3 regions of the Variovorax pasteuri genome follow, and region 1 is predicted to be linked to each of the others. Evidence: riboswitches for the same ligand, from Rfam matches in the RefSeq annotation. Region 1 holds a riboswitch; each other region holds the start of a gene.
What was found. Region 1 has a riboswitch for glycine ahead of ACSFBM_RS22720 (D-amino acid dehydrogenase). Riboswitches for the same ligand answer to the same signal wherever they lie in the genome.

Region 1 (7,161 bases):
CAGCATGCGCGCAACGCCGTCCTGCCAGGGGGGCAGGCGCAGGCCAAAGGTGGTCTGCAGCTTGGTGGTGTCCAGGCGCGAGTTGTGCGGGCGCTTCGCCGGGGTCGGGAAGGCGCTGGTCGGCACGGCCTCGACGGCATCGGGGCCGGCCTTGAGGTCGACGCCGGCCTGCTGCGCCAGGCCGAGCACGAAGCGCGCATAGCCGTGCCATGTGGTTTCGCCGCCGGCAATCGCGTGATAGAGACCGGCTTTCGTGGGGTCCTGCAGCGTCGCCCGGATGGCGTGCGCCGTGACGTCGGCCAGTAGCTCGGCACCCGTGGGCGCGCCGAACTGGTCGTCGATGACCGTGAGCTTGTCGCGCTCCTTCGCCAGCCGCAGCATGGTCTTGGCGAAGTTGCCGCCGCGCGCCGCGTACACCCAGCTCGTGCGAAAGATCAGGTGCTTTGCGCAGTGCTGGGCCACCAGTTGCTCGCCCTCGAGCTTGGTCTGGCCGTACACGCTCAGCGGGCCGGTCGCGTCGTCTTCCTTCCAGGGCGCGCTGCCGCTGCCGTCGAAGACATAGTCGGTCGAGTAATGCACCATCAGCGCGCCGATCTGCTGCGCCGCCTCGGCCACCACGCCGGGCGAGGTGGCGTTGAGCTTGCGCGCGAACTCGGGCTCGCTCTCGGCCTTGTCGACGGCCGTGTGTGCCGCCGCATTGACGATCACGTCGGGGCGCACCTTGAGCACCGTGTCTGCCAGTTGCTCGGGGCGGCTGAAGTCGGCATGAAAGTCGGTGCTGTCGAAATCGAGCGCCACCAGCTCACCCAGCGGCGCCAGGCTGCGCTGCAGTTCCCAACCCACCTGCCCGCCCTTGCCCAGCAGCAGCAGCTTCATGCCGCGGCCTTTGCCGGTGCGGCGTCGTACTGCTTTTCGACCCACTCGCGGTAGGCCCCGCTTTGCACGTTGCGCACCCATTCGCTGTTCGCGAGGTACCACTCGACGGTCTTGCGAATGCCGGAATCGAAGGTCTCGGCGGGCTTCCAGCCGAGTTCGCGCTCCAGCTTGCGCGCGTCGATGGCATAGCGGCGGTCGTGGCCGGGGCGGTCGGTGACGTAGGTGATCTGTTCCTTGTAGGGCTTGCCGCCGGCCTTGGGGCTCAGTTCGTCGAGCAGCGCGCACACGGTGTTGACGATCTCGATGTTGGGCTTCTCGTTCCAGCCGCCCACGTTGTACGTTTCGCCGAGCTTGCCCGCTTCGAGCACGCGGCGGATGGCGCTGCAGTGGTCCTTCACGTAGAGCCAGTCGCGCACCTGCATGCCGTCGCCGTACACGGGCAGCGGCTTGCCGGCCAGCGCGTTGACGATCATCAGCGGAATGAGCTTCTCGGGAAAGTGGAACGGACCGTAGTTGTTCGAGCAATTGGTGGTGACCACCGGCAGCCCGTAGGTGTGGTGCCAGGCGCGCACGAGGTGGTCGCTGGCGGCCTTGCTGGCCGAGTACGGGCTGTTGGGCTCGTACTTGTTCTCTTCGGTGAAGGCGGGGTCGGTCTTGGAGAGCGAGCCGTAGACCTCGTCGGTCGACACGTGCAGGAAGCGGAAGGCGCTTTTCTGGTCGGCCGGCAGCGCGCTCCAGAAGCCGCGCACGGATTCGAGCAGGCGGAAGGTGCCGAGCACGTTGGTCTGCACGAAGTCTTCGGGGCCGTGAATGGAGCGGTCCACGTGCGATTCGGCCGCAAAGTTGACCACGGCGCGCGGCTTGTGCTCGGCCAGCAGGCGGTCGAGCAGCGCGCTGTCGCCGATGTCGCCCTGAACGAAGATGTGATTCGTGTTGCCCTTGAGCGAGGCGAGCGTCTCGAGGTTGCCCGCGTACGTGAGCTTGTCGAGGTTCACGACCGGTTCATCGCTCTGCGCGATCCAGTCGAGTACGAAATTGGCGCCAATGAAGCCCGCGCCGCCGGTTACCAGGATCATGAAGTCCCCTGTTGAGGTGAAACGATCGCCCTCTGGCGAATCAACAGATGATTATCCCATTGGCCCCACGAACCAAAACCGGGGTTGGCGCTCGGGCAAGCCCCGCCTACAATCGCCCCACTGCAGGAGAGCGGGCCACCCGGTGGCCCTACCGAAGGCGCAAACTCCCATAAACGCTCAGGTCGGCCCGAACAAGGGGTCTGTACTGCACCAACTGAAACGCCGTCTGGAGAGCCATCACCCACCTCGCGTGGCCGTGATGCACCGAAGGAGCAAACCCGCTGCGGGCGCATCGGGTGAATCTCTCAGGTACCGAGGACAGGGGGAGCGGCAACTTGGACCACGGCCGTCCGGTTGCCTGCTATTGATTCAATAGCACACCACGCCCGTCGTTCAAGCGCTCCAACCTCAAAAGGTACTTGAAATGCGCGTGATCGTTCTTGGCGCCGGCCTGCTCGGCGTGACTTCGGCTTACTACCTCCAGCAACTCGGCCACGAAGTGACCGTGATCGACCGGCAGGCCACCCCGGCCGCCGAAACCAGCTTTGCCAACGGCGGCCAGATTTCCGTCAGCCATGCCGAACCCTGGGCCAACCCCGGCGCGCCGCTCAAGGTGCTGCAATGGCTGGGCAAGGAAGACGCCCCACTGCTGTTTCGCATCCGCGCCGACATGCGCCAATGGCTCTGGGGCCTGCAGTTTCTGCGTGAATGCACGCCCGCGCGCACCCGCCACAACATCGAGCAGATCGTGCGCCTGGGCACCTACAGCCGCGACACCTTGCAACAGTTGCGCCGCGACACGCGCATCGACTACGACCAGCGCACGCAGGGCATCCTGCACTTCTACACAACGCAGAAGGAGTTCGACGGCGCCCTCGCCCCCGCCGAGCAGATGCGTGCCCTGGGCTGCGAGCGCCAGGTCATCTCGGCCGACGAGGCGGTGAAGATCGAGCCCGCCCTCGCGCACATCCGGCCCAAGCTGGCGGGCGCCACCTTCACGGCCGAAGACGAATCGGGCGACGCCAACCGCTTCGCACGCGAGCTCTCCAAGCTGGCGGCCGCGGCCGGCGTGAAGTTCCTCATGAGCCACACCGTCACCGCGCTGCGCGAAGCCGGCGGCCAGATCGACCACGTCGAGGTGACCGACCACGAGGGCCGCTTCCAGCGCATCCGCGGCGACTCCTTCGTCATGGCGATGGGCTCGCTGAGCCCGCTGCTGGCCGCGCCGCTGGGCATCCGGCTGCCGATCTACCCGGCCAAGGGCTACTCGGTGACGCTGCCCGTGAAGGACGCGTCCAAGGCCCACCAGGTCTCGCTGACCGACGACGAGTTCAAGCTGGTGTTCTCGCGCTACACGTCGGAGTCCGGGGACCGCCTGCGCATTGCCGGCACGGCCGAGCTCAATGGCTACGACCGCGACCTGAACCCGGTGCGCTGCGAAGCCATCGTGCGTCGCGTCGAAGAACTGTTCCCCGGCGCCGGCGACACCACGCAGGCGCAGTTCTGGACCGGCCTGCGCCCCGCCACGCCGAGCAACGTGCCGCTGATCGGCAAGACCAAGCTGCCGAACCTGTTTCTCAACACCGGCCACGGCACGCTCGGCTGGACGCACGCCTGCGGCTCGGGCAAGTCGATCGCGCGCATCGTGAGCGGGCTGGCGCCCGAGGTTGACTTCGCGTTCACCGGCATGCCTGCGCCCGGGCTGCGCATTGCGCAACCCGCATTGGGCTGACCGGCCATCGCGCCCCCGCTCATGCCTTGAATGTGACCCAGGGCTTGAGCCGCACGGCGCAGCGGATCAGCCCTGCGTGCTCCTGCGCGTCGATCACGGCGCCGATGGGTTTGTAGGCATGCGGCGCCTCCTCGATCCTGCGTTCATCGCGCAGGGTCACGCATTGCCAGTTGGCGTTGTCGTCGCCGGGCGCCGGGCGCATCGCGCGCACTTCCTGCCGCCGGATGCGCCGCCCGGCGCCGTGGCTGCACGACCACAGCCAGTCCTCATGGCCCAGCCCGGTCGCCAGGTACGAGTGGTCGCCCATCGACCCTGGAATGAGCGCCAAGTCGCCCTCGTGCGCCGGCGTCGCGCCCTTGCGGTGGATGTTCATGCCGTGCTCGCACAGCACCACGTTGTGCGGCACGTCGACCACGAGCCTCGACGCCGTGGCACCGAGCAGTTCCGCGAAGTCCTTGCGCACCAGTTCGGCCAGCACGACCCGGTTGGCCCACGCATAGCGCGCGGCCACGCCCATCGCCTCCAGGTACTCCTGCGCCAACGGCCCTGACAGGCCGTACAGGCCGCTCTTGGGATGACGCAGGCCCTTGGGCCATTCGTTGCGGGCGCGGTCCATCCAGCGGCCACCCACATGAAAGCCGATATCGCGCGAGCCGCTGTGGATCATCACGACCACCTCGCCCGCCTTCAGGCCCGCGCGGTAGGCCGCGTGCCGGTCCATCACTTGGTCGACCACCTGCAGTTCCACGAAATGATTGCCGCTGCCCGGCGTGCCGAGGCATGGGTCGCGGAACACCTCGTGGCGGGCGCCGGTGTAGGCCTCGGGCGCATGCCGCGCGCTGCCGCCGAAGCTCGCAAGGCCGATGCAGGCGTCGATCTCGGCCTGCATCCGGTCACGGTCGCACGAAGACCACAACCCGCCGTCCTGCACAGCTTCCAGGAACGCCGACGGCCCCACGTCGAACAGCGCCTTGAACGCCATCGTGTGCACCGGCACGTCTCGTCCGTTGTCGAGCAGACTGCGTGTGAGCCGCTCTATGAGCCGCGTCTTGTGCGGCGCCACCTGGTCCAGCGTGAGGCCGGTGGTCAGCAGCCGCATGCCGCAGTTGATGTCCGTGCCCACCGCGGCGGGAATGACGAAGTCGGCGTCGGTCGCGACGACGCTGCCGACCGGCGCGATGGAGCCCGGATGAAAGTCCGGCGTCGCGCAGGCCTTGCACACGCCCTGTTCGCCGTCGGGCGAACGCACGCTGGCAAAGGCCAGCAATTGCTTCACCGCCTTTTCCTCCAGCGGGAGGCTGGGCGGCAGGAGCACCGTGGCCTGCGAAGTCTCGTTGTGCAGGCGGTAGACGCCGTCGCGGTAATCGACGGCAATGCCCGCGCGCGAAAAGGCGCGCTGGAGCCGAGTGAAATGAGGGTTCCTCATGGCTGCTGTTCCATTGCGGAAACCGTGTCGGTTTCCAGCCCGGCCCACGTCGCGTGGCAAGGCGAAAGAGATCGACCGCGCGTTCAGGGACGCGCGGCTGGCTCTTTCTTGCAGCAGCAGAGATTCAAGAAAGCGGGCGGATTCTAGCGAGGCATGCCGCCGCCGGAAACCCGCCCGTCGTTTTTTCGCACGTCGCCTGTCGAGGCGAATCAGTCGTTGCTGGTGAACACCGTCAGCACACCGGTGTAGCCATACAGATGGTGGCGGGCAATTTCGCCCGCCGCGAAGAACCCGACCAGCGGCACATCGCCCAGCGCATGGCGCACGATCTGCAGCTCCGCGCCCGGCGCGCCGAAGTGCGGCCCGCCGCGTCCGGAGCAGCTCACATACACCGCCCCGGCAATGCGCCGCGCCGGGTGGGGCGCGGCCTCGGCCTCGCCTGCGGCCACGGCGCGCGCGGTGGCCAGCGTCTGCTCTTCAGGTTCCAGCTCTTCGCGGATTTCGGCGCAGATGCGCATCAGGTCGGCCCGCGCGGCCTGCGCGTTGCGGCGGCAGAAGGTCAGGCGCATGCCGGCCTCGGCCGTGTCGGCAATGGCGATGCCGCGCCGCGTGGGGTCCAGGCCGATGATGTGGCGCACCAGCACGTCGGCGCCCAGGTCGCCGGTGCGGCGGATGCCGTCGCTGCCCGCGTCGGCCAGCCCCACCAGCGTGTTGCGCACCGCGTCGATGGCCTCCTGCGGACGCTCGAGCGACACCTGCAGGTCGGCCAGCAGCACGTCGAGCGCGGGTTCGCCGTCGAGCCTGAGCAGCAGGTTGCCGTCGGCCTCGGTGATCTCGCGCTCGCGCACCGCGCCCGAGCGCAGCGGCTGGCAGCCCTGCGTGACGCGCGACACCACCCGCACGCCCTCGCCGAACACCACGCCCGACATCCCGCCCGAAAACACGCCGCCCGCCGCGCCGTGCCCGCGGATGTTGCCGTTGCCGCCGATGGCGAACTGCAGCGAGCCGTGGCGGCCCGACGACAGCCCGCCGAACAGGTAGCCGGTGTCGGTGCGCCCGGCCATCTCGCCGATGAGTTCGGTCAGGTCGGGCGTGGCGGGGTCGGCATGCACCAGCGCCGTGTGCGCCTCGAAGCCGCTCATCTCGGAGTTGCCCAGCGGCGCCACGCCCGAGAACACGCGGTACTGGTCGCTCGGCAGCGCGCACAGCATCAGGCTGATGCCGGGTTCGTCGAAGTACTCGGCGTTGTTGGCCGACACGCCGATGCCGACCGTGCCCGACCAGTCGGTCACCTCGGGCAGCTCGGCGCTCAGGTGGTCGAGGATGTCCTGCGCGTCGGTGGCGTAGTGGTCGGTGATGTAGAGCAGCCCCAGGGTGGGCGCCGACGCGTAGTCGGGAAGGGCCATCTGTGCGCGCAACTGCGCCAGCACGAGGCCGGCTGCCATGCGCCACTGCGGATGGGTGGCATGACCGGAGGGAAACAACTTCATGATGCGTGCCGACCCGTTCTCTTCAAAAAATATCCGTGTATGACGTCAGCGCCGCGCGGAGGTTCGCTTGCGGGCGGCGGTGGCGGGCTTCTTTTTGGCGGCCGGGGCCTTGCTTGCGGCCGCCTTCTTTGCGGCGGCGGGCTTGCGCGCGGCCGGCGCGCCCATCGCCTTGACGGCATCGGCCAGCGGCTGGGCCATGGCCGGCACCTTGAGCTGCGCCGCGTCCTGCAGCGCCGTGCTGGCGATCTGCTGGAACTGCTCGGTGAGCGCGCCCCACCACTGCATGGGGTCGACCACGCCGGCATTGCCGGCCTTTGGCCTGGCGCGCGACTTCGCCGGTGCCGAGGCTTCTTCCCCGGGTGATTCGGCTTCAGCTTCTTCCGCCTCTTCGGGCTCGGGTGCCGAGGCGGTTGCACCAGCGGCACCGGCTGCAGCCGCCGGCGCCATCGCGGCGGCCTGCTTGGTGAAGGCGCTGGCGATGTCTTCCATGCGCACGTTCATGCCGCGCAGCGTCGACAGGGTCATCTTCTGCACCTCGAGCGCCTGGATCGTGGCCTTGAG
Region 2 (7,161 bases), on a different contig from region 1:
CGGCCAGCTCCTGTGCCCAGTACATGGCCAGGTAGAACTGGCTGCCGCGGTTGTCCAGCTGACCGGTCTTTGGCGACGGGTTCTTGTTGTTGTCCAGCAGCTTGCCGGTGGCGGTGTCCAGCGTCTTGGCCAGGATCTTGGCCTGCGCGTTGCCCGTCTTCAGGCCCAGGTCTTCCAGGCTCACGGCCAGCGCCAGGAATTCACCGAGCGAGTCCCAGCGCAGGTGGTTCTCTTCGACCAGCTGCTGCACGTGCTTGGGGGCCGAGCCGCCCGCGCCGGTCTCGTACAGGCCACCGCCGGCCATCAGGGGCACGATGGACAGCATCTTGGCCGAGGTGCCCAGTTCCATGATGGGGAACAGGTCGGTCAGGTAGTCGCGCAGGATGTTGCCGGTGGCGCTGATGGTGTCCAGGCCGCGCACGACGCGCTCCAGCGTGTAGCGCATGGCGCGCACCTGGCTCATGATCTGGATGTCCAGGCCCGAGGTGTTGTGCTCGTGCAGGTACATCTTGACCTTGGTGATCAGCTGCGCCTCGTGCGGGCGGTAGGCGTCGAGCCAGAACACCACCGGCATGCCGGAGTTGCGCGCGCGGGTCACGGCCAGCTTCACCCAGTCGCGGATCGCGGCGTCCTTGACCTGGCACATGCGCCAGATGTCGCCCTGCTCCACGTCCTCGCTCAACAGCACTTCGCCGGTGTCCAGGTCGGTGATGTTGGCGACGCCGTCTTCCGGAATCTCGAAGGTCTTGTCGTGCGAGCCGTACTCCTCGGCCTTCTGGGCCATGAGGCCCACGTTGGGCACCGTGCCCATGGTCTTGGGGTCGAAGGCGCCGTGCCACTTGCAGAAGTTGATGATCTCCTGGTAGATGCGGGCGAAGGTCGATTCGGGCATCACGGCCTTGACGTCCTTCAGGCGGCCGTCGGCGCCCCACATCTTGCCGCCGTTGCGGATCATCGCGGGCATGGAGGCGTCCACGATCACGTCGTTCGGCGAATGGAAGTTGGTGATGCCCTTGGCCGAGTCGACCATGGCCAGTTCGGGGCGGCCTTCGTGGCAGGCGTGCAGGTCGCGCTTGATCTCGTCCTGGGTGCTCTGGGGCAGCGTGGCGATCTTGGTGTACAGATCGACCATGCCGTTGTTGACGTTGATGCCCAGCTCGTCGAACAGCTTGCCGTGCTTCTCGAAGGCTTCCTTGTAGAAGATCTTCACGCAGTGGCCGAACACGATGGGGTGCGACACCTTCATCATGGTGGCCTTGACGTGCAGCGAGAACATGACGCCGGTCTTGTGCGCGTCCTCGATCTCCTTTTCATAGAAGGCCAGCAGCGCCTTCTTGCTCATGAACATGGAGTCGATGACTTCGCGGTCCAGCAGTGCCACCTTGGACTTGAGCACGACGGTCTTGCCGCTCTTGGTGATCAGCTCCATCTTGACGTTGCGCGCGCGGTCCAGCGTCATGGACTTTTCGCCGTGGTAGAAGTCGCCGCCGTGCATGTGCGAGACGTGCGAGCGCGAGGCCTGGCTCCACTCGGCCATGCTGTGCGGGTTCTTGCGGGCGTATTCCTTCACCGCCTTGGGGGCGCGGCGGTCGGAGTTGCCCTCGCGCAGCACCGGGTTCACCGCGCTGCCGGTGCACTTGTTGTAGCGCACGCGGATGTCCTTGTCCTCGTCGGTGGTCGGGTTCTCGGGGTAGTCGGGGATCTTGAAGCCCTTGTCCTGCAGTTCCTTGATCGCCGCCTTGAGCTGGGACACCGAAGCGCTGATGTTGGGCAGCTTGATGATGTTGGCGTCGGCCTGGAGCGTGAGCTTGCCGAGTTCGGAGAGGTTGTCGGGCACCTTCTGCGCGTCGCTCAGGAATTCGGGGAACTCGCCCAGGATGCGGGCGGCCACGGAGATATCGCTCGTGGTGACGTTGATGCCGGCCGGTTGGGTGAAGGCGCGGATGATGGGCAGAAACGCGTAGGTCGCCAGCAGGGGCGCCTCGTCGGTGAGGGTGTAGACGATGGTGGGTTGCTTCGAGCTCATGCGCTGGCTTCCGTAAAACTTGAGTTGTCGGGTTGGCTGGAACTTCTGGCGGAGTTCGCACCGCCGGAATCGCCGATTGTCACCCGTCGGCGGCCGGTTCGGTCCGCCAAAGGGCCTAACACCCCCATGGGGGGCGCTGTCAATGGGGTTTCAGGGCAGCGGCAGGGTGATGGTGGCCGCCAGCGGCACGGTGTCGATGCGCTCGGCGCTGGCGACCAGGAAGGCCCGGTGCGACCCCGTCTGCCCCAGTTCGCCCAGCGAACGCCACAGGCAGCGCACCGACCCCGCATCGAGCGCGGCCGTCGGCTCGTCGAGCAGCACCAGCGGGCGGCTCGAGGCCAGCGCCGCGGCCAGCCACACCTTGCGCTTGGAGCCGGTGGACAGCATGAACATCGACTTCGCCAGGTGCGGGGTCAGGGAAAAACCTTCGACCAGCGCCTGCCATCGCGCCTCGTCGAAGCCCGCGTCGCCCTGGCGCAGCGCGGCGGTGCATTCGTGCACGGTGGCCTGGTCGAAGCGGTCGGTGGACGGGTCCACGAAGAACACCTGGCGCCGGTAGGCCTCGGGCGCGGTGTCCAGGCTGGCGCTCGCCACGGTGAGGCGGCCGGTGGCGGGCAGCGCGCCCGCCATCACCTGGAGCAGGGCCGACTTGCCGCTGCCGGTGTCGCCGTGCAGCAGCGTGACGCCGGGGCCGATGGCGGCGGTCCAGTTCGAGGCGATGGGCGGCTGGCCGGGGTAGGCGAAGCCGAGCGCGTCGATCCGGAGGATGGAGGGCAAGGAGGGCAAGGAGGGCAAGGAGGGCAAGGAGGGCAAGGAGGAGGGTGAAGGGGACGAAGGGTTCATGGTCGAGGCCGACTCTATCAATCAAGCAGCCGCACGCGAACGCCAAGGCATGGCTACCATTCGGCTCCATGAAAAAGCTGCTGCTCACCGCCGGTCTCCTCGTGTCGCTGTTCACTGTGCCCGTGTTCGCCGCGCCGCCGGCCCAGGTGTTCGACGCGGTGAAGAAACCCGAGGCGCTCGACCTGCAATGGCGCACCCGCCTGTGCGCCTTGCTGCCGCAGCCCTGCGACGTGCAGCAGCTCGGCCTGTACCGCCCGCGCGGCGCCACGCCTGCCGACTACGTGGTGCTCTCTGCCGAGCCGCTGGCCATGGCGCGCGTGAAGCGCACCACCGACGCGAAGGGCTGGCAGCTCGACCGGCTGCACGATTTCTCGGGCTATGCGCAGTCCCTCAAGAAAGAAGACACCGGCACCGCGAGCGACACCGGCGACAAGCGCGACATGCGCCTGTCGCTCGCGCCCGCGCTCTACCCGCTGGCCGAAGGCAAGTGGGCCGTGGCCGTGCTGCAGACCGTGTCGGAGATGTACTCGGGCGGTGGCGCCTCGTTCGACACTGCCGACTTCGTGCCGCTCGAAGGCGGCAAGGCCTTGCACGAAGGCATTCCCTTCTCGTGCTTCAAGATGATCCGCGCCTGCTTCAGCGAGAAGGACTACAAGACCTCGAAGCACTGCCATGACGAAAGCAACGGCAGCCTGCGCATCGTGTACGGCGAGGCCGCCAGCCCCGGCGCGCCCTACGACTGGCAGTACACGTGGCTGCAGAGCGAGTGGCCGCAGAACGAGCCGCAGCGCGCCGCCACCACCACGCGCATCCGCTTCACCGCCAAGACCACCGAGCGTGCGGACTTCTGCGGCGGACCGCAGTAAGCACCGAAGACTTCTCGCGCATTGCTGCGTTTTGGCACGCAATCTGCTTTGAGAAGTTCATCCAGGAGAAATGCCGGCTCGATGCTTCGAGTTAGTGCATTACCGAAGGCGATGGCCCAGAACGCTCAGGTCCCAAGACTGGATTTTTTCTAACGCTGGAGAGCGCTGACCGACCCCTTGCAGGGGCCGAGGGCAGCCGCCGAAGGGGCAAGCCCTGTGCGATGTGCGCGCAGGGTGAATCTCTCAGGCAAAAGGACAGCAGGGGCACGCCGCGCACAGAGCGCGGGGGTGCCCTTGTTCGCTTCCGGAGCCGCTTTCTTTCATGACCTGTTTCCCGCAACGCCGCACGACGAATGTCTTTCCTGGCGTTGCACGTGCTCGCGTCCCTCTTTTTCAACCGGAGAACTGACCCATGCTGATGAAACGACAACTGAAAGCCATGTTCGTGGGCGCGCTGCTGGCCGCAGCGGCGGCCACCGCCTTCGCACAGGACGCTGGCAAGGTGCTGCGCCTGGTGCCGCAGTCCGACCTGAAGATCCTCGACCCGATCTGGACCACCGCCTTCATCACGCGCAACCACGGCTACATGGTGTACGACACGCTCTTCGGCGTGGACGAACAAGGCAAGGTGCATCCGCAGATGGTCGACAAGTACACGACCAGTCCCGACGGCAAGACCTGGACCTTCACGCTGCGCAAGAGCCTGGCCTTCCATGACGGCAAGCCTGTCACCTCGGAAGACGTCATTGCATCCCTCAAGCGCTGGGGCCAGCGCGACGGGCTGGGCCAGAAGATGTTCACCGCGCTCGACAAGGCCGAGGCCGTGGACGCCAACACCTTCAGGCTGGTGTTCAAGGACACCTTCGGCATGGTGCTCGACGCGCTGAGCAAGCCGTCGTCGAACCCGCCGTTCATCATGCCCGCGCGCGTGGCGGCCACGCCCGCCGACAAGCAGATCGACGACGCCACCGGCTCCGGTCCCTACATCTTCAAGAAGGACGAGTACCGCCCCGGCGAGAAGATCGTCTACCTGAAGAACACCAAGTACGTGCCGCGCACCGAGGCGCCCTCGGGCACTGCGGGCGGCAAGAACGTGTACGTCGACCGCATGGAATGGATCATCCTGAAGGACGCGCAGACACAGGCCAACGCACTGGCCAACGGCGAGGTCGACATGATCGAGTGGGTGCCCTCGGAGCAGTACACCGCGCTGAAGAACAACCCGGCCATCACGCTCGACAGCCCGGTGGCCAAGGGCTCGTTCGCGCTGCACCTGAACCACTTCATTCCGCCCTTCGACAACCCCAAGATCGCGCAGGCCGCGTTCATGGCCATCAACCAGGAAGCGCTGATGCGCGCGCAACTGGTGCACAAGGAGCTCTACAACAGCTGCGCCTCCATCTACCCGTGCGGCTCGGCCTATGCCTCCGACAAGACCGGCTACTTCACCGGCAAGCCGCAGTTCGAAAAGGCGAAGGCGCTGCTCAAGGAGGCCGGCTACGACGGCAAGCCCGTCGTGCTCATGTACCCGGCCGACTTTGCGGTGCTCAACAAGTTTCCGCCGGTGATGGCGCAGCTGCTCAAGCAGGCCGGCTTCAACGTCGACATGCAGTCGATGGACTGGCCCACGCTGGTCACGCGCCGCGCCAAGAAAGACCCGGTCGACAAGGGCGGCTGGAACCTGTTCATCACCGGCTGGGGCATTGCCGACAACATGAACCCGATGTTCTTCGCACCGCTCACCGGCAACGGCGAGAAGGGCTGGTTCGGCTGGGCCACCGACGACAAGCTGGAGCAGCTCAAGTCCGAGTTCCTGGCCACGGCCGACGAACCCAAGCGCAAGGAGCTGGCCACGGCCATCCAGCAGCGCGTGTACGACACCGGCATCTACGCGCCCATCGGTGAATACAAGCCCCTCACGGCCTACCGCAAGGGCGTGGTGAGCGGCGTCGTGCGCTCGCCGGTCGGCGTGTTCTGGAACCTGAAGAAGAACTGAGCCAACGCCACGGAACCCGCCCCATGCTGCTCTTTCTTGCACGCCGCATTCTGTCGACCGTGCCGGTGCTCGTCATCGTCGCGCTGATCGTTTTCCTGATGCTGCGGCTCGCGCCCGGCGACCCCGCGGCCGCCATCGTGGGCGACAGCGGCACCAGCGAGAACATCGCCAAGGTGCGCGAGCAGCTGGGGCTCAACCAGTCGCTGCCGGTGCAGTTCTTTCACTGGAGCGCGCAACTGCTGCAGGGCGACCTGGGCGAGTCTTACTTCATGAAGAAGACGGTGACCGAGCTGATCGGCCAGCGCATCGAGGCCACCGTGTCGCTGGCGGCCGTGACGCTGGTGGTCACCATCCTCATCGCGGTGCCGCTGGGCGTGATTGCCGCATGGCGGCACGGCGGCTGGCTCGACCGCATGCTCATGGGCTTTTCGGTGATGGGCTTTTCCATTCCGGCGTTCGTGATCGGCTACGTGCTCATCTGGATCTTCGCGCTGCACCTGCAGTGGCTGCCGGTGCAGGGGTATGCGCGGCTGAGCCAGGGGCCGCTCTTGTGGATCAAGCATCTGATACTGCCGTCGATCACGCTGTCGGTCATCTATGTGGCGCTGATCGCGCGCGTGACGCGCGCGGCCGTGGCCGAGGCCATGACCGAGGACTACATCCGCACCGCGCGCGCCAAGGGCATTTCCGAAAAACGCCTGCTGATGCGGCACGCGCTGGCCAACGCGGCGATTCCCATCGTCACGGTGATCGGCATCGGCATTGCGCTGCTGATCGGCGGCGTGGTGGTCACCGAGACGGTGTTCGCCATTCCGGGGCTCGGGCAGCTCACGGTCGACGCGGTGCTGTCGCGCGACTTTCCGCTCATCCAGGGCATCACGCTGTTCTTCTCCGTCATCTACGTGCTCATCAATCTGCTGATCGATGTGAGCTACCTGGTGTTCGACCCACGTATCCGTTACTGAAGCCACGGAACCGCAACGAAGAAACACCATGACCGATTCATCCCTTTCCCTTGCTCCCGATGCGCCCGATGCCGCCGTGGAGGCGCTGCCGCCACCCAGGCGACGCTCGCTGCTCAAGCGCATCCTGGCCAACTGGTCGGTGCGCGCGGGCGGCAGCGTCCTGGTGGTGCTCGTGCTGATGTCGCTGGCCGCGCCGTGGCTGGGCACCATCGACCCGACCGCCATCGACCCCGCCAGCTCGAACATATTGCCGGGCACGCGCGGCGAGTTCAACAGCCTGGCCGGCGACACCTTCGAGCACCTGTTCGTGATGGGCACCGACAGCCTGGGGCGCGACATCTGGAGCCGCACGCTGTACGGCGCGCGCGTGTCGCTCACCGTGGGCATCGCGGTGGCCGCGCTGGCCATGGTGTTCGGCATGGTCGTCGGGCTGATGGGCGGCTACTTCCGGCGCATCGACAGCGT
Region 3 (7,161 bases), on a different contig from region 1:
GCGAACGTGGCGGGGCATGGGCACATGCAGCGACAGGGCGGGCGCGGCCTCGATCTCGTCGAGGATCAGCTCCATCACCCGTTCGTCGCGCCCGCCCGGCGCATAGTCCAGCGGAAGCGACGCGGCGGCGACGATCAACGCCCGCAGCAACTCGCCGACACGGATCACGCGGCATTCGCCGCCCAGGTCGGCGCGCGTGCCAGGCTCGACGAAGACGGTGCGCATCTTCACCTCGCCCGCCATGCGGATCTGGTGCGCCATGCCGGCCGGCACCCACACGCCGCGCCCCGGCGGTACCACCCAGCTGCCAGCCACGGCGCTGACGAGCATGACGCCTGAAATCGCATGGATCAGTTGCCCGCGCCGGTGCGTGTGCAGCGGAATGAAGGCGTCGCCGTCGGGGTCGGTCGCCAGCACGGCCATCGGGCGCGGGGTCGACTCGCCTTGTTCAGGCCGCAGGTTCAGTTTGTCCATTTCTCGACGATAGATGCTGATTCGTAGCGAGAACATCTTCGCGCGGCTTTCTACGATGGCTTTTTTCAATGGACATCCAGAAAGCGATCGAATGAACAAGCGCCGCCTCGGCCTGCTCACCGGCACCCATGCCGTCAATGACCTCTACCAGGGCCTGGTGCCGGCCCTGCTGCCTTTCATGGTGCTGGAGCGCGGCTACAGCTACACGGCCGTGAGCGGGCTGATGCTCGCGGCCACCGGCCTGTCGAGCGTGGTGCAGCCGCTGTTCGGCCTCTACGCCGACCGCCACCCGCGCAGTTGGCTGGTGCCCACGGGCTTCCTGGTGGCCGCGCTGGGCGTGGTGCTGGCGGGCATCAGCCAGAGCTACCTGCTGACCTGGATCGCCATCGCGCTGTGCGGGCTGGGCATTGCGGCCTACCACCCGCCGGCCACGGTGGCGGCACGTGCGGCCGGCGGGGCCTCGCAGAAAGCGATGAGCGTGTTCTCCGTGGGCGGCACCATCGGTGCCTCCTTTGCGCCGGTGCTCGCGGCCACGGTGGTCGGTGGTGGAGGCCTGTCGCGCAGCTACCTGCTGGGGGTGCCGGCGCTGGCGATGGGCGTGGTGTGGCTGCTGGCGAATGCGGGGCGCGGCGGTGCGTCCGCCGCCACGGCAGCCGCCGCGCGCAAGGCCGCCGGCGAGGTGCTCAAGCCCCACAACGACTGGCGCGCGTTCGGGCTGCTGGTGGCGACCATCGTGGGCTGGTCGATTCCGTACGTCACGGTGCTGTCGATGCTGTCGCTGCGCATCACGCGCGACCTGCACGGCACGGCCTTCCAGGGCGCGGCGGCGCTCACCGGCTTCACCGCCGCGGGCGCGGTGGGCGTGCTGCTCGGCGGCTGGCTCGGCGACCGCATCGGGCGCATGGGCACCATCCGCAGCGGCTACGTGCTCGCCCTGCCGTCGCTCGCCGGCCTGGTGCTTGCACCGACCCCCGGCTGGGCGCTGGCCTGCACCGCGCTGCTCGGCATGAGCATGTTCCTGCCCTTCGCCGCGCAGGTGACGCTGGCGCAGGACTACCTGCCGCGCAACCCGGCCACGGCCAGCGGCATCACGCTGGGGCTGGCGCTGTCGGTGGGCGGCCTGGTGTCGCCGCTGTTCGGCATGCTGTCGGACGCGCGCGGGCTGGGCGTGACCTTCACCGCGGTGCTGTGCGTGCTGGGCGCGGCGACAGTGCTGGCGCTGCGGTTGCGCAACAGGGCGATGCAGGTGGCGCCGGCGGGGGTGCAGCGCGCTGCGACTTGAGCCCCACCGTCACCCATGGCCGTCGAATCTCGCATTGCGCGCTTTATGCTCGATTCGACGCGCATCGAGCGACAGCCCGGCCTGGCGGGGTGATCCTTTAGCGGGAGGTGTCGTGCGAGCGCTCCACCGTTTCGGCCGATGATCGGGGCCGACAAACGACAAGGAGGAGACTTCGCCATGTACCGATCACTGAGTTGCCTTCTCGGCGGCACGCTGCTGGCCACGGCCGCCTTCGGCGCTGCGCCGGCAACGACGGGCACGCAACCGGCACCGGTGAATCCGGCCGCCAGCATTGCCGAGGTCGAAACCGCCGTGCGCACCTGGGCGGCCGCATGGTCCGCCCGTGACGTGGCGCGCTACCTGGCCACCTATGCACCCGACTTCACGCCGCCCCGCGGCCAGGACCGCAAGGCCTGGGAAGCCGACCGCCGCACGCGCATCGCCGACAAGACCGCCATCCGCGTGGACATCGACAACCTCGTCATCAGCGTCACCGGGCAGGCCGCCAGCGCGAGCTTTCAGCAGACCTACACCGCCGACAAGCTGCGCGAGAAGAGCCGCAAGACGCTGGAGCTGCAGCGCGTGGGCAACCAGTGGCTCATCCGCAAGGAAATCGCGGGCGGATGACGCAGCCAAAGACCGTTGCCCGTGTAGACCAAACGGTTCATGAAGATGTCACCGCTTGCAACAATGCTGCAGCCCTCGACTCCCGAAAGCTGTGGCTGCCATGTTCCCCACCAAGACCGACAAGGCCCGCGATGAACTCCAGGGCGGCCAGCGCACGCTCAGCCAGCGGGAGCGCGCGCTGTTGCTCATGGCCGACGGCCGCCGCTCGCTGACCGACTTCAGCCCGCTGTTCAGCACCCGTGACGAGGCCGAGCAGGCGCTCCAGGCGCTGGTGCAGCGGGGCTACCTGCAAGACCCGCAGGCCGCCGCGGCTGCGGCCGCGCGGGCGGCACAGGCGGCACAGGCCTTGGCCGTGCCCGCCGCCGACACGATCCAGGTCAGCACCTCGGCCGACAGCTTCGACGGCAAGCGCTCGCTGGCCACCACGCGCATGTTCCTGTTCGACATCTGCGAGCGCATGTTCGTGCGCCGCGACCCCAAGTTCGCGCTGCAGATGCGCGACGCCCTGCGCGAGGCGCGCGACCGCGAGGCCATGATGACCATCGCCGCGCTGATGCTCAGCGAAATCGAGAAAGCCGCCGGCCCGGAGCGCGCCGAATCGCTGCGCGAACGCATCGACCGGCTGCTGCCGCCGGCTGAAATCGTTCACTGAAACGAAAACCCCGCGCACCGCGATCCACTACACTCGCCCGGGTCAGGAGAGAGCCCCGCGCGACGGGGCCGCCGAAGGCGCAGGGGATTCCCGAACGCTCAGGCAAAAGGACTGACAAGGCGCCGGTACACACCGGCGTTTCCTTGCTGGAGAGAGGCCGCCGCACCGGAAACGATGCAGCAGCCCACCGAAGGAGCAAACCCCGATCGTGGGGCGAATCTCTCAGGTAAAGCGGACAGCAGGGGTGGCCCATGGCTTGCGTCATGGATTTCGTCTGCCCCTTTGGAGTGCCCCATGGCCTCTTCCGCTGCTTCCGCCCCCGACACTGCGCTTCTCAAGACGCCGCTGTACGACCTCCACGTGGAGCTCGGCGCCCGCATGGTGCCCTTTGCCGGCTACTCGATGCCGGTGCAGTACCCCGCCGGCCTGATGGCCGAGCACAAGCACACACGCGACGCGGCCGGCCTGTTCGACATTTCCCACATGGGCCAGCTGCGCCTGGTCGGCCCCGACGCCGCAGCGGCTTTCGAGACCCTGATGCCGGTCGATGTGATCGACCTGCCCGCCGGCAAGCAGCGCTACGGCCTGCTGCTGAACGACGAGGGCGGCATCCTCGACGACCTGATGTTCTTCAACGAAGGCAACGGCTCGCTCTTCGTGATCGTCAACGGCGCCTGCAAGGTGGCCGACATCGCCCACATCCAGCAGAAGATCGGCGCGCGCTGCGAGGTGCAACCCCTGCCCGACCACGCCCTGCTCGCGCTGCAGGGCCCGCAGGCGGCGGCCACGATGGCGCGGCTGTCGCCCGGCATCGAGCGCTTCGTGTTCATGACCGGCGGCGCGGTGCAGATCGGCGGCATTCCGGCCTTCGTCACCCGCAGCGGCTACACCGGCGAAGACGGTTTCGAGATCTCGGTGGCGGCCAAGGACGCCGAGGCGCTGGCCCGCCTGCTGCTGGCCCAGCCCGAGGTGAAGCCCGTCGGCCTGGGCGCGCGCAATTCGCTGCGCCTGGAAGCCGGCCTGTGCCTGTACGGCAACGACATCGACACCACGACCACGCCGGTCGAGGCCTCGCTCAACTGGGCGATGCAGAAGGTGCGCCGTGCCGGTGGCGCGCGCGAAGGCGGCTTTCCGGGCGCCGCGAAGATCCTGGCCCAGCTCGCCGCGGCCGCCCCGGGGGCCGCCGGCCACACCGACCATGACACGCTCAAGCGCAAGCGGGTGGGCCTCGTCGCGCTCGAACGCATTCCGGTGCGCGACGGCACGGTGCTGCAGTCCTTCGAGGGCCACGACATCGGCATCGTCACCAGCGGCCTGCTCGGCCCCACGGCAGACCGCTGCGTGGCCATGGGCTACGTGGCCACCGCTTTCGCGGAGCCGGGCACGCGCCTGCAGGCCATCGTGCGCGGCAAGCCGGTGCCCATGGAAGTCTCGACCCTGCCTTTCGTGCCGACGCGCTATTTCCGCGGCTAGGCTCTGCACCCCCGAATCATTTTTTCCACGAGGAGTTTTCCATGAGCATCAAGTACACCAAGGACCACGAATGGGTGTCGGCCGAAGGCGGCGCTGCCACCGTCGGCATCACCGTGCATGCGCAGGACGCGTTGGGCGACGTGGTGTTCGTCGACCTGCCCGAAGTCGGCAAGACCTTTGCCCAGGGCGAAGTCGCCGGCGTCGTCGAGTCGGTCAAGGCCGCCGCCGACGTGTTCATGCCCGTGTCGGGCGAGATCGTCGAAGTGAACGAAGCGCTGCGCGCCGACCCCTCGCTCGCCAACAGCGACCCGCTGGCCAGCGGCTGGTTCTTCAAGGTCAAGCTGAGCGAACCCGCGCAACTCGACGCCCTGCTGGACGCGGCCAGCTACGACAAGTTCGCCGCCGAATCCTAGAAATGTTCGCCCCTCGGCTTGCCACTTCGTGTGCTTCGCCATCCCCCATGGGGAAGGCGCGGCCCGCCTTGGGGCGGCCCGGCGGCGACCGCTGAGCCTTTCTTCTTTTTTTAGCCGATCCATCACGCCATGCCGACGCCCGCCCTTCCCTCTTTGCAAGAACTAGAGAACGCCGAAGAATTTCTCGCCCGCCACATCGGCATTGATGCGGCGGACGAGGCGCGCATGCTGCCGGTGATCGGCTCGGCCACGCGCGCGGAGCTCATCGACGGCATCGTGCCGGCGGCCATCCGCCGCGCCAAGCCGATGCGGCTGCCCGCGCCGGTGACCGAGGCCGACGCGCTGGCCGAGCTGAAGGCGCTGGCGTCGAAGAACAAGGTGTTCAGGAGCTTCATCGGCCAGGGCTACTACGGCACGCACACGCCGGGCGTGATCCTGCGCAACGTGCTCGAGAACCCCGCCTGGTACACGGCCTACACGCCCTACCAGGCCGAGATTTCGCAGGGCCGCATGGAAGCCCTGCTCAACTTCCAGACGATGGTGTGCGACCTCACGGGCATGGCCATCGCCAACGCGTCGATGCTCGACGAAGCCACGGCCGCGGCCGAAGCCATGACGCTGGCCAAGCGCAGCGTCAAAAGCAAGAGCAACGTGTTCCTGGTGTCGGGCGACTGCCACCCGCAGACCATCGAGGTCATCAGGACGCGCGCCGCGCCGCTGGGCATCGAGGTCAAGGTGAGCACCGTGTCGGAAACGCTGCCGCTGCTGATGGTGAGCGGCGAGTTCTTCGGCGTGCTCGCGCAGTACCCCGCCACCACCGGCCATGTGCATGACCTGCGCCCGCTCGCGGGCCATGCGCACCAGTGCGACGCCGCCCTCATCGTCGCGGCCGACCTGCTGGCGCTCACGCTGCTGGTCGCCCCCGGCGAGTTCGACGCCGACATCGTCTGCGGCACCACGCAGCGCTTCGGCATGCCGCTGTGCAACGGCGGCCCGCACGCCGCCTACCTGGCCTGCCGCGATTCGTTCAAGCGCTCGCTGCCGGGCCGCCTGGTGGGCGTGAGCGTCGACGCGCACGGCCAACCGGCCTACCGCCTGGCGCTGCAAACGCGCGAGCAGCACATCCGCCGCGAGAAGGCCACGTCCAACATCTGTACCGCGCAGGTGCTGCCGGCCGTGGTGGCCAGCATGTACGCCGTGTACCACGGGCCCGACGGCCTCACGCGCATCGCGCAGCGCGTGGCGGCGCTCACCGCCGTCCTGTCGAAGGGCCTGTCGCAGATGGGCCGCGAGCCGGTCAACGGCACCGCCTTCGATTCGCTCACCGTGAGCACGGGTGACGACACGCAGGCCATCCTGGAACGCGCGCAGGCCGGCGGCGTCAACCTGCGCCAGCGCCTGCAGCACCACCTGGGCATTTCGCTGGACGAGACCACCACGCGCGCCGACGTCGAGACGCTGTGGGCGCTGTTCGTGCCTGCCGGCACCGCCATGCCGCGCTTCGACGACCTGGCCGCCAGCGCCACGCCGCTGATCCCCGAGGACCTGCGCCGCACCAGCGCCTTCCTCACGCATCCGGTGTTCAACACCCACAAGAGCGAAACCTCGATGCTGCGCTACATCCGCAGCCTGTCCGACAAGGACCTGGCGCTCGACCGCAGCATGATCCCGCTGGGCAGCTGCACGATGAAGCTCAACGCGACCAGCGAGATGATCCCGATCACCTGGCCCGAGTTCGCGAACATCCATCCCTTCGCGCCGGCCGACCAGCTGCAGGGCTACGCCCAGCTCGACGCGCAACTGCGCGCTTGGCTGTGCGAGGCCACCGGCTACGCGGGCATCAGCCTGCAGCCCAACGCGGGCTCGCAGGGCGAATACGCGGGCCTGCTGGCCATCAAGGGCTTTCATGAAGCCCAGGGCCAGGGCCATCGCAACATCTGCCTGATTCCGTCTTCCGCCCACGGCACCAATCCGGCCAGCGCGCAGATGGTCGGCATGCAGGTGGTGGTGACGGCCTGCGACGCGCAGGGCAACGTCGACATGGACGACCTGAAGCGCGCCTGCGAAAAGCACGGCGCCCACCTGGCCGCCGTGATGATCACCTACCCCAGCACGCACGGCGTGTTCGAGACGCGCGTGAAGGAACTCTGCGAGCTGGTGCACGAGCACGGCGGGCGCGTGTACGTGGACGGCGCCAACATGAACGCGCTGGTCGGGGTGGCCGCGCCGGGCGAGTTCGG

Region 2: another riboswitch for glycine. It lies ahead of ACSFBM_RS02535 (ABC transporter substrate-binding protein); the one in region 1 lies ahead of ACSFBM_RS22720 (D-amino acid dehydrogenase).
Region 3: another riboswitch for glycine. It lies ahead of gcvT (glycine cleavage system aminomethyltransferase GcvT); the one in region 1 lies ahead of ACSFBM_RS22720 (D-amino acid dehydrogenase).

Annotation. Positions count from the first base shown of each region.
Region 1 is NZ_JBPJZS010000006.1:316,881-324,041, forward strand. Features, by position in the region: gene rfbD (dTDP-4-dehydrorhamnose reductase) at 1-876, opposite strand, end outside; gene rfbB (dTDP-glucose 4,6-dehydratase) at 873-1,952, opposite strand; glycine riboswitch at 2,066-2,161, shown strand; glycine riboswitch at 2,169-2,284, shown strand; gene ACSFBM_RS22720 (D-amino acid dehydrogenase) at 2,377-3,684, shown strand; gene ACSFBM_RS22725 (RtcB family protein) at 3,704-5,110, opposite strand; gene ACSFBM_RS22730 (FIST signal transduction protein) at 5,320-6,600, opposite strand; gene ACSFBM_RS22735 (PhaM family polyhydroxyalkanoate granule multifunctional regulatory protein) at 6,646-7,161, opposite strand, start outside.
Region 2 is NZ_JBPJZS010000001.1:547,330-554,490, forward strand. Features, by position in the region: gene ACSFBM_RS02520 (NADP-dependent isocitrate dehydrogenase) at 1-2,026, opposite strand, end outside; gene ACSFBM_RS02525 (ABC transporter ATP-binding protein) at 2,177-2,803, opposite strand; gene ACSFBM_RS02530 (hypothetical protein) at 2,938-3,735, shown strand; glycine riboswitch at 3,881-4,004, shown strand; gene ACSFBM_RS02535 (ABC transporter substrate-binding protein) at 4,154-5,731, shown strand; gene ACSFBM_RS02540 (ABC transporter permease) at 5,755-6,696, shown strand; gene ACSFBM_RS02545 (ABC transporter permease) at 6,725-7,161, shown strand, end outside.
Region 3 is NZ_JBPJZS010000005.1:438,829-445,989, reverse strand. Features, by position in the region: gene ACSFBM_RS21105 (AraC family transcriptional regulator) at 1-474, opposite strand, end outside; gene ACSFBM_RS21100 (MFS transporter) at 566-1,756, shown strand; gene ACSFBM_RS21095 (YybH family protein) at 1,934-2,383, shown strand; gene ACSFBM_RS21090 (hypothetical protein) at 2,484-3,035, shown strand; glycine riboswitch at 3,069-3,159, shown strand; glycine riboswitch at 3,172-3,284, shown strand; gene gcvT (glycine cleavage system aminomethyltransferase GcvT) at 3,330-4,508, shown strand; gene gcvH (glycine cleavage system protein GcvH) at 4,550-4,921, shown strand; gene gcvP (aminomethyl-transferring glycine dehydrogenase) at 5,051-7,161, shown strand, end outside.